3 regions of the Cupriavidus sp. 291-E7 genome follow, and region 2 is predicted to be linked to each of the others. Evidence: predicted binding sites of a transcription regulator. Region 2 holds the regulator's gene; each other region holds the start of a gene.
What was found. Region 2 encodes NrdR, which represses ribonucleotide reductase genes. Its sites were predicted from a motif close to CACNANATNTNGTG; they were not measured.
Positions count from the first base shown of each region.

Region 1: a site for NrdR is predicted at 1,477-1,490, ahead of AC3FLX_RS07395 (ribonucleoside triphosphate reductase). Genes of this name have one in related genera too.
Region 3: a site for NrdR is predicted at 1,727-1,740, ahead of AC3FLX_RS24800 (ribonucleoside-diphosphate reductase subunit alpha). Genes of this name have one in related genera too.

Region 1 covers NZ_JBYOJV010000003.1:306,651-309,927, forward strand. Annotated here, with positions in the region: gene AC3FLX_RS07385 (IclR family transcriptional regulator) at 1-611, shown strand, start outside; gene AC3FLX_RS07390 (glutathione binding-like protein) at 628-1,335, opposite strand; gene AC3FLX_RS07395 (ribonucleoside triphosphate reductase) at 1,507-3,231, shown strand.
Region 2 covers NZ_JBYOJV010000002.1:268,498-271,774, reverse strand. Annotated here, with positions in the region: gene glyA (serine hydroxymethyltransferase) at 1-1,135, shown strand, start outside; gene nrdR (transcriptional regulator NrdR) at 1,295-1,762, shown strand; gene pilV (type IV pilus modification protein PilV) at 1,973-2,590, shown strand; gene AC3FLX_RS04145 (PilW family protein) at 2,587-3,277, shown strand, end outside.
Region 3 covers NZ_JBYOJV010000016.1:84,010-87,286, reverse strand. Annotated here, with positions in the region: gene AC3FLX_RS24810 (sigma-54-dependent transcriptional regulator) at 1-712, shown strand, start outside; gene ampD (1,6-anhydro-N-acetylmuramyl-L-alanine amidase AmpD) at 705-1,304, shown strand; gene AC3FLX_RS24800 (ribonucleoside-diphosphate reductase subunit alpha) at 1,985-3,277, shown strand, end outside.

The DNA of each region.
Region 1 (3,277 bases), on a different contig from region 2:
TCGTGGCGCAGGAAGCGAACACGCAGCAGTACCACCTGGGCATCGAGGCGCTGCAGATCGGGCTGGCCGCGATGCGTCAGGCCGACCCGATCCGGCTGGCCGAAGCGCCGCTGGTGCGGCTGCGCGAGCGGCTGGAAGTGACGTGCTTTATCGCGGTGATGGGCAACAAGGGGCCGACCATCGTGCGAATCGAGGAGCCGGGTCTGCCGGTGACGGTGAATGTGCGCGTGGGGTCGGTGATGCCGCTGCTGTGGTCGGCCACGGGACGGGTGTTCCTGGGCATGCTCGACGATTCGAACGTCCAGGCGCTGGCACAGGCTGAGCTGGATGCGCTCACGCCGGCGCAACGCGCCGACCTCGACGAAAAAGACCCGCTTGGAGTGCTGCGCGAACCCGTGCGGATGCAGGGCTGCGCGGCCGTGCGCGATACCAACCTGAAAGGCATCAGCGCCGTGGCGGCGCCGGTGCGCGACTACACGGGCCGTGTCTGCGCGGTGCTCACCGCGCTTGGCGCCACCGGCGGCTTCGACCCTTCGATCGACGGACCCATCGGCCGCGCGGTGCGTGAGGAAGCCGCGGCGATCAGCGCATTGCTGGGCTGCGCCGCGTAGCGCGTGCGTTGCAGTCTTATTCCGGGCGCTTCGGAATGTTCACGGCGCGCTGCACGGTAGGGCGTGCCTCGAATGCCTTGAGTACGCGCGATACCTCGGGGAAGTCCTCGATGCCGACCAGGGGGCCGGCCTCGTAGAAACCCAGCAGGTTGCGCACCCACGGGAACGTGGCGATATCGGCGATCGTGTAGTCGTCGCCCATAATCCACTCACGGCCCTTGAGCCGTTCGTCCAGCACCTTCAGCAGCCGCTTGGTCTCGGCCACGTAACGGTCGCGCGGACGCTTGTCTTCGTAGTCCTTGCCCGCGAATTTGTGGAAGAAGCCCACCTGGCCAAACATCGGCCCGATTCCGCCCATCTGCCACATCACCCACTGGATAGTTTCGTAGCGCAGCGCCGGGTCCGCCGACATGAACTTGCCGGCCTTCTCGGCCAGGTAGACCAGGATTGCGCCCGATTCCCACAGGGCCAGCGGTTTGCCGCCGGGACCGTTGGGATCGATGATCGCCGGGATCTTGTTATTGGGGTTCAGCGACAGGAATTCCGGCGACATCTGGTCATGCTTGTCGAACCGTACCAGTTGCGGCTCGTAGGGCAGGCCGGTCTCTTCCAGCATCAGCGATACCTTGATGCCATTGGGGGTATTCAGCGAATACAGCTGCAGGCGCTCGGGATGTTGCGCAGGCCATTTGGCGGTAATCGGAAAGTCGGACAGAACGGTCATTGTGGGGAGAAGTCGTTTTGTGGGCGAAAGCGGCCATGTTAATAGGTTCGGCGCCGTTTCGCCTGGCAGGCCCCAAATACCCCTGATATCGACATTTGATCTAGGCCAAAGCTACATATAGTGGTCATGTGGAAGAATCCGCACCACATCTTGTATGAGGGAGCGGACGCGATGCCGGAAATGGCCATGAGCAGAACGACGGTGGATGTCGAGTCATCGATCAACGAATACCTCGACCGCCAGGACTGGCGGATCAACGCCAACGCCAACCAGGGGTATTCGCTGGGCGGCCTGATTCTCAACGTGGCCGGCAAGGTCACGGCCAATTACTGGCTCTCGCATGTCTATGCGCCAGAAGCCGGCGCGGCGCATCGCGCGGGCGACCTGCATATCCACGACCTCGACATGCTGTCCGGCTATTGCGCGGGATGGTCGCTGCGCACGCTGCTGCATGAAGGACTCAATGGCGTGCCGGGCAAGGTCGAGGCGTCGCCGCCGCGGCATATGTCGAGCGCGGTTGGGCAGATCGTGAATTTCCTGGGCACGATGCAGAACGAATGGGCCGGCGCGCAGGCGTTTTCTTCGTTCGACACCTATATGGCGCCGTTCATCCGCAAGGACGCGATGAACTATGCGGAAGTCCGGCAGCACATCCAGGAGCTGATTTACAACCTCAACGTGCCGTCGCGCTGGGGCACGCAGACGCCGTTCACGAACCTGACCTTCGACTGGACCTGCCCGGACGACCTCAAGGAGCAGGTGCCGGTGATCGGCGGCCAGGAAATGCCATTCCGCTATGGCGACCTGCAGGCGGAGATGGACATGATCAACCGCGCCTACATCGAAGTGATGACGCAGGGCGATGCCAAGGGGCGCGTCTTTACGTTCCCGATTCCGACGTACAACATCACGCCCGATTTTCCGTGGGACAGCGAGAACGCCCGGCGGCTGTTCGAGATGACCGCCAAATACGGCCTTCCGTACTTCCAGAATTTCGTGAATTCGGATCTGACGCCCAATATGGTGCGATCGATGTGCTGCCGCCTGCAGCTCGACCTGCGCGAGCTGCTCAAGCGCGGCAACGGTCTGTTCGGCAGCGCCGAGCAGACCGGGTCCCTCGGCGTGGTCACCATCAACTGCGCACGGCTGGGCTACCTGCATCGGGGCGATGAACCAGCGTTGCTGGCCCGGCTCGACACGCTGCTCGATATCGCGCGGGATACGCTGGAAGCCAAGCGTGAACGTATCCAGCAACTGATGGATCAGGGGCTGTTTCCCTATACCAAGCGCTACCTCGGCACGCTGCGCAACCATTTCTCCACGCTGGGCGTGAACGGCATCAACGAGATGATCCGTAACTTCACGGGCGACGCGCACGACATCACCAGCGAGACGGGCCACGCGATGGCGCTGCGTCTGCTCGACCATGTGCGCGGCCGCATCGTCGAATATCAGGAAGCCACGGGCCATATGTACAACCTTGAGGCAACGCCGGCCGAAGGCACGACCTACCGCTTTGCGCGCGAGGACCGCAAGCGCTGGCCCGACATCGTGCAGGCCGGCACGGCCGCGCAGCCGTACTACACGAACTCGTCGCAATTGCCCGTGGGCTTTACCGACGATCCGTTCGAAGCGCTGGCGCGGCAGGAAACGCTGCAGTCCAAATACACGGGCGGCACGGTCCTGCACCTGTACATGGGCGAGCGCCTGTCAAGTGGCGACGCCTGCCAGTGCCTGGTGCGCCGGGCGCTTGAGTCGTTCCGGCTGCCGTATATCACGGTCACGCCCACGTTCTCCGTTTGTCCCACGCACGGCTATCTGGCCGGCGAACACCGCTTCTGCCCCAAATGCGACGAGGAGATCTTCGCGCGCAAGCGGACGCAGCAGGCGGCCTGAGTTGTTTCTCCCGATGTTCCAACCCGAAGTTTCAACCTGCGAGCGC
Region 2 (3,277 bases):
CTACACCTCGCCGGCCGTGATGGCCGCACAGGGTTCGCAGCTGACCAACAAGTACGCCGAAGGTTATCCGGGCAAGCGCTACTACGGCGGCTGCGAATACGTTGACGTGGTGGAGCAACTGGCCATCGACCGCGTGAAGCAGCTGTTTGGCGCCGAAGCCGCCAACGTGCAGCCGAACTCGGGCTCGCAGGCCAACCAGGGCGTGTTCTTCGCCATGCTCAAGCCGGGCGACACCATCATGGGCATGAGCCTGGCCGAAGGTGGTCACCTGACCCACGGCATGGCGCTGAACATGAGCGGCAAGTGGTTCAACGTGGTGAGCTACGGCCTGAACGCACAGGAAGACATCGATTACGACGCGCTGGAAAAGCAGGCTCACGAGACCAAGCCGAAGCTGATCATCGCCGGCGCCTCGGCCTTCGCCCTGCGCATCGACTTCGAACGCATCTCCAAGGTTGCCAAGGCAGTTGGCGCCTACTTCATGGTGGACATGGCCCACTACGCCGGCCTGATCGCCGCCGGTGTCTACCCGAACCCGGTGCCGCACGCCGACTTCGTGACCACCACCACCCACAAGAGCCTGCGTGGCCCGCGCGGTGGCGTGATCCTGATGAAAGCCGAGCACGAGAAGGCCATCAACTCGGCCATCTTCCCGGGCATCCAGGGTGGCCCGCTGATGCACGTAATCGCCGGCAAGGCCGTGGCCTTCAAGGAAGCGCTGCAGCCCGAGTTCAAGGAATACCAGCAGCAGGTGGTGAAGAACGCCGCCGTGCTGGCCGAGACGCTGATCTCGCGCGGCCTGCGCATCGTGTCGGGCAAGACCGAAAGCCACGTGATGCTGGTGGACCTGCGCGCCAAGCAGATCACCGGCAAGGAAGCCGAGAAGATCCTGGGCGACGCGCATATCACCGTGAACAAGAACGCCATCCCGAACGATCCGGAAAAGCCGTTCGTGACCTCGGGCGTCCGCCTGGGCTCGCCGGCCATGACCACGCGCGGCTTCAAGGAAGAAGAAGCCCGCCAGGTGGCCAACCTGATCGCCGACGTGCTGGACAACCCGCACGACGAAGCCAACATCGCCCGCGTGCGCGAACAGGTTTCCGCCCTGACGCGCCGCTTCCCGGTGTACGGCTGATCGGCCGATCCGTTCTACGTTCTAAAGCGTATCTATAGTTAGTACGCACCAACGGCGCCGCCTGCCCTCGGCAGGCGGCGCCGGTTGACCCGCCACAACCCCGCAGCAGAACTCAAAGATGCAAAATGCGGGCTGGCATATTTCTTCAGGTGGTCAGGCATGAAATGCCCCTTCTGCGGTCATTCCAATACCCAGGTCCTCGATAGCCGCGTCTCCGAAGACGGTGAAACCGTGCGTCGCCGCCGGCGTTGCGAGGCCTGCGACCGCCGCTTCACCACCTACGAACGAATCGAGCTGTTCTTCCCGGCCATCGTCAAGAAGAACGGCTCCCGCGTGGACTACACCCGCGCCAAGCTCAAGGATTCGATGCGTCTGGCCCTGCGCAAGCGGCCGGTATCGGCCGAGGCAATCGACGAGGCCATCCTGCGCATCGAGGAAAAGCTGCTCGCCCTGGGCGAGAAGGAAATCCCGAGCAGCCAGGTGGGCGAGCTGGTCATGCGCGAGCTGCGCAAACTCGACAAAATTGCCTACATCCGCTTCGCTTCTGTTTATCGAAGCTTCGAAGATGTGTCGGAATTCCGCGACGTACTCGACGAATTTTCAACCCCTACCCCACGAAAGGGGTAGCTACTTCCACAAAAAAGCTGTCTAATCTGCACTAGCCTCCTTCGGGTAAGGAGGCCGGCGAGCAAGCACGCGTTTTAATCGCATCGAAGCACTGCAAAGTACAGCCGCCACGCGTCAACCGGACCCAGCAGAGGTCCGGACGCACAAGAAGTCCAGCGCGCCGCGCAAAGAACAAAAAAGAACTGTCGTTTTTTTGGACGGGAGTCACAAATGGGTCAATCTCGCTGCCGGGAGGCAGCTGGCTTCACCATGCTTGAAGCATTGGTAGCCATTGTCGTGCTCGCATTCGGCGTGCTGGCAGTGGCCAACTTGCTGCTCAAGTCATTCCGCTTCGCACAACAGTCTTCCTATGATGTCCTGGCCTTGCAACTGGCCAATGACATCGCGGACCGTATGCGTGCCAACGGTGCGCAGATCAACGCGGGCACATTCGACAACTTCGACACGAAGCTCGGCATTCCGCAGATTTCGGACGCGACCAATCTCTATAAGACCGCGTGTGCGAATACGCCGGCAAACTGCGGTCCTATTTCGGCAACATTCGATATCGCTGAATGGTCGCGCAGGGTCACCAGCAGCCTGCCGGGCGGCCGCGCCGTCATCTGCCGCGATGCGAACACTTGGACGGCGGGTTCTGGGTACACCTGGAGTTGCAACGCCGTGGCTGGCGGAAACGCGTCCACGAAAGACACCCCTCTGGTGGTCAAGATCGGCTGGCTCTCGCGCTTCAACGACTCCAGTGACACTGGCACTCCGGACGGCAACCAGGCCGACGGAACGGCTTCGGTACAGATTGTCGTGGTTGTCTCGCCAGGAGTCGCCAATTGAAGACACGCCCGACACCCCATCGCTCGCCAAACCGTCGCAGCGGAGGTTTCACGCTGGTCGAACTGATGGTGACGCTCGTGATCAGCCTGCTCGTGCTGATGGCCGGCATCTCGTTCTACATGATGAGCCGCAGTAGCTACGAGACGATCAACGACAATGCCAATCTCGAGGAACGGGGCAATTTTGCCCTGTCCGTCATGATGCGACTCATGCGCCAGACCGCCTATGTTCCGGTGGTCAATGACACCGGCGGCATGATGTCCGTCGCCGACCCCATGATTGTCGGCCTCGACAACTGCGCAAATCCGAATGACAGCGAAACCCTGGCGTGCGGAGCCAGCCCGGGCATCAATGCCAGCGACGCCGTCATCATCAGGTATTTCGGTGTTGGTCAGCAGGCCAACACCACCAAGCCGGATGAATCCGTCGTCGACTGTTCGGGTCAGGGCGTTGCCGGATACACCGACATCGACAGCGCCGCCTCGCAGCGGGGCCTCTCGATTCTCTACATTGGCAACGGCGCCAATGGCAAGCCATCGCTGATGTGCAAGTACCGCGAACGTGCCGCGAGTGGCCAGGAAAGCGCCACCGTCTTCCAGACCCAGGAACTCGTTCCGGGCGTGGAGAACATGCAGTTGATCTATGGCATCAGCACCAATGGCGACGATGTGCCGGACAAGTACGCCG
Region 3 (3,277 bases), on a different contig from region 2:
GGAACTGCGCATGCCCACGCTGCGCGAGCGCGTGGTGGACGTGCCGGTGCTGGCCCACGCCATCCTGGAACATCTGGCCGCGCGCTATGGCGATGCGCATCCCAAGCGACTGTCGCGCGCCGCGCTGGACAGGCTGACGACGTACCCGTTCCCCGGCAACGTGCGTGAGCTGGAAAACCTGCTGGAGCGCGCCTATGCGTTCGCGGAGTCCGAAGAAATCGCGGTGGCGGACCTGGGCCCGCTCGATGCCGGCATGGAGCGCGCCACCATGCTGCAGGCGGGCGCGCCCGCGGTGATGCATGCCCCAGCGGCTGCCCCGGTGCCGGCCGGCTATCACGCATGGGGCAGTCCGGCCACCTGGCCGGCACCGGGCGCGGCGGCACCTGTCGTGACGCTGCCCGAGCTGGCGCCGGAACCGGAGCCGGGCGGTGTTGTGGAAAACGACCCGCTGGCCACGGCGCTGGCCAACCTCGACTTCCCGATCGACCTGCCCGCGCGGCTCGAAGCCGTGGAGCGGGAGCTGATCCTGCGCGCGCTCAGGCAGACCGGTTTCAACCGCACCGCCGCCGCGCCGCTGCTGGGGCTGAACTTCCGGCAGTTGCGCTATCGCATCCAGCAGCTTGGCATCCGTGACGAGCGCGAAGGCCGCGACGGACAAGCCGCCGTGGACGAGGGCGAGCCGCTGGCCGAAGGCGAGGGCCGCGATGCCTGACGCGGCCAGCGCGCACGACTTCCTGCCGGACGCCGACGGTTGGGTGCCCGCCGCCCGCCGCGCGCCGTCCCCCAATTTCGATGCCCGCCCCGCGGGCATGCCGCTGGACGTGGTGGTGATCCACAACATCAGCCTGCCGCCGGGCCAGTTCGGCACTGGCGACATCGAAGCGTTCTTCCAGAACCGGCTCGACGTGTCGCGCCATCCGTTCTTCGAGACGATCCGTGACGTGCGCGTATCGGCCCACTTCCTGATTGCGCGCGATGGCGAGCTGGTGCAGTTCGTCCCTTGCACCCAGCGCGCATGGCATGCGGGCCAGTCCGACTATTGCGGGCGGCAACGCTGCAATGATTTCTCCATCGGCATCGAGATCGAAGGCACCGACGACCAGCCATTCACGCTGGCCCAGTACGGTACCGCCGGTGCGCTGGTGGCCGCGCTGCGCGTTGCGTATCCGATCCAGGGTGTTGCCGGTCACAGCGATATCGCGCCCGGCCGGAAGACGGACCCGGGGCCTCACTTCGACTGGGATCGCCTGGCCATGCTGGCGCAACTGCCGCCCGCACTGTTGCCGTATCGGCGGCAGGGGTGACCGGGTAGGTATTTCCCCCGATGTTGTGCAAACACCTCACGTCGGTCGTGATGGGTCCGGATGGGCCGTGACGGCGAAAGTGGCGATGACAAGACCCCATGCGGTGCAGGTTGTCATGGCGGTGAAAAATTCCCGTGCTGTTGCCTGCGCGCCGCCTCATTTCGGCGCAATCGGGGCTACAATCGCGCCCCCCGGTGGACGGTACCGCGCCCCATCCTGGGTCACCTATCGGTGATCCATTCCAATTAAAAAATTTTCGAAATTTTGTGCGCCACCGAACGTGACGCCGCGAAGCCTTGAGGCAGCGCGCTTTGCGGGAATGTGGCGCCGCCGCACCGGGAGCCTCAGCCCGCCCCGCGCGCTTGTCAAGACTGGTCATGCTGTCTCTTTTCACTATACTTAGGCCCAGTTTTGAACGGCACCACAACATCTAGTGGTGCCGCCGGGGAGCCGGCCCGGAAGTGCAGTAGCCGCCGCCGTGACAGGCGTCATCTAACGCATATTGGTTATCGGGCCGGAGCAGTACCGAAAGTCCCTAGCAAAATGTCCGCACGAGCAGTTTGGTTCGCATCTGGCCTGGCCTGAATCAAGTGTCTTAGGAAGCGCATTTTGCTAGGGACTTTGTCGTCTCAGTACAAGAACAGAAGTATTCATCACAGGGTTAATACCGGAGTTACCTCATGCAAACGGCCCAAAACGAACAACAAACCACCGGCGTGACTGGCGCAACTGGAATTGGTGGCGCAGCAGCCGGTAGCTCGCAGCAGAGCCCTGCCGCTGCAGGTGTTTCGTACCAGGACTACAAGCTGATCCGCCGTAACGGCGCCGTGGTGGCGTTCGAGCCGAACAAGATTGCCGTGGCCGTGACCAAGGCCTTCCTGGCCGTCAACGGTGGCCAGGGCGCGGCGTCCGCGCGCGTGCGCGAGCTGGTCGAGCAACTGACCCAGGGCGTGGTGCGCGCGCTGGTGCGCAGCCGTCCGAATGGCGGCACCTTCCATATCGAAGACGTGCAGGATCACGTGGAACTGGCGCTGATGCGCTCGGGCGAACATGAGGTGGCCCGCGCCTACGTGCTGTACCGCGAAAAGCGCACGCAGGAACGCGCTCAGGCCAACGCGCAAGCCGTGGCCCGCGTGCAGGAAGCCGGCGTGTCGTTCAACGTGACCGACAAGGGCGTGAGCTACCCGCTGGACCTGGTGGCGCTGCACGCGCTGATCGACAACGCCTGCAGCGGTCTGGGCAATGCCGTGAGTGCCGAGCCGATCCTGAAGGAAACGCTCAAGAACCTGTACGACGGCGTGCCGATGACGCAGGTCTACGACTCGGCCATCCTGGCCGCGCGTACGCTGATCGAGAAGGACCCGGCCTACAGCCAGGTGACCGCCCGTATCCTGCTGCACACGATCCGCAAGGAAATCCTGGGCACCGAAGTGACCCAGACCGAAATGTCGACGAAGTACGCCGAGTACTTCCCGAAGTTCATCGCGCGCGGCATCGAAGCCGAGCTGCTGGACGAAAAGCTGGCCACGTACGACCTGGCCCGCCTGGGCGCCGCGCTGGACGCCTCGCGCGACTTCCAGTTCAACTACCTCGGCCTGCAGACGCTGTACGACCGCTACTTCCTGCACGTTGACGAAGTACGCATCGAAATGCCGCAGGCGTTCTTCATGCGCGTGGCGATGGGCCTGGCGCTGGAAGAAAAGGACCGCGAAGCCCGCGCCATCGAGTTCTACCAGCTGCTGTCGTCGTTCGACTTCATGTCGTCCACGCCGACGCTGTTCAACTCGGGCACGCGCCGCTCGCAGCTGTCGTCGTGCTACCTGACCACGGTGTCGGACGACCTGGAAGGCATCTACGAAGCCCTGAAGGAAAACGCGCTGCTGTCGAAGTTCGCCGGCGGCCTGGGCAACGACTGGACCAACGTGCGCGCGCTCGGTTCGCACATCAAGGGCACCAACGGCAAGTCGCAGGGT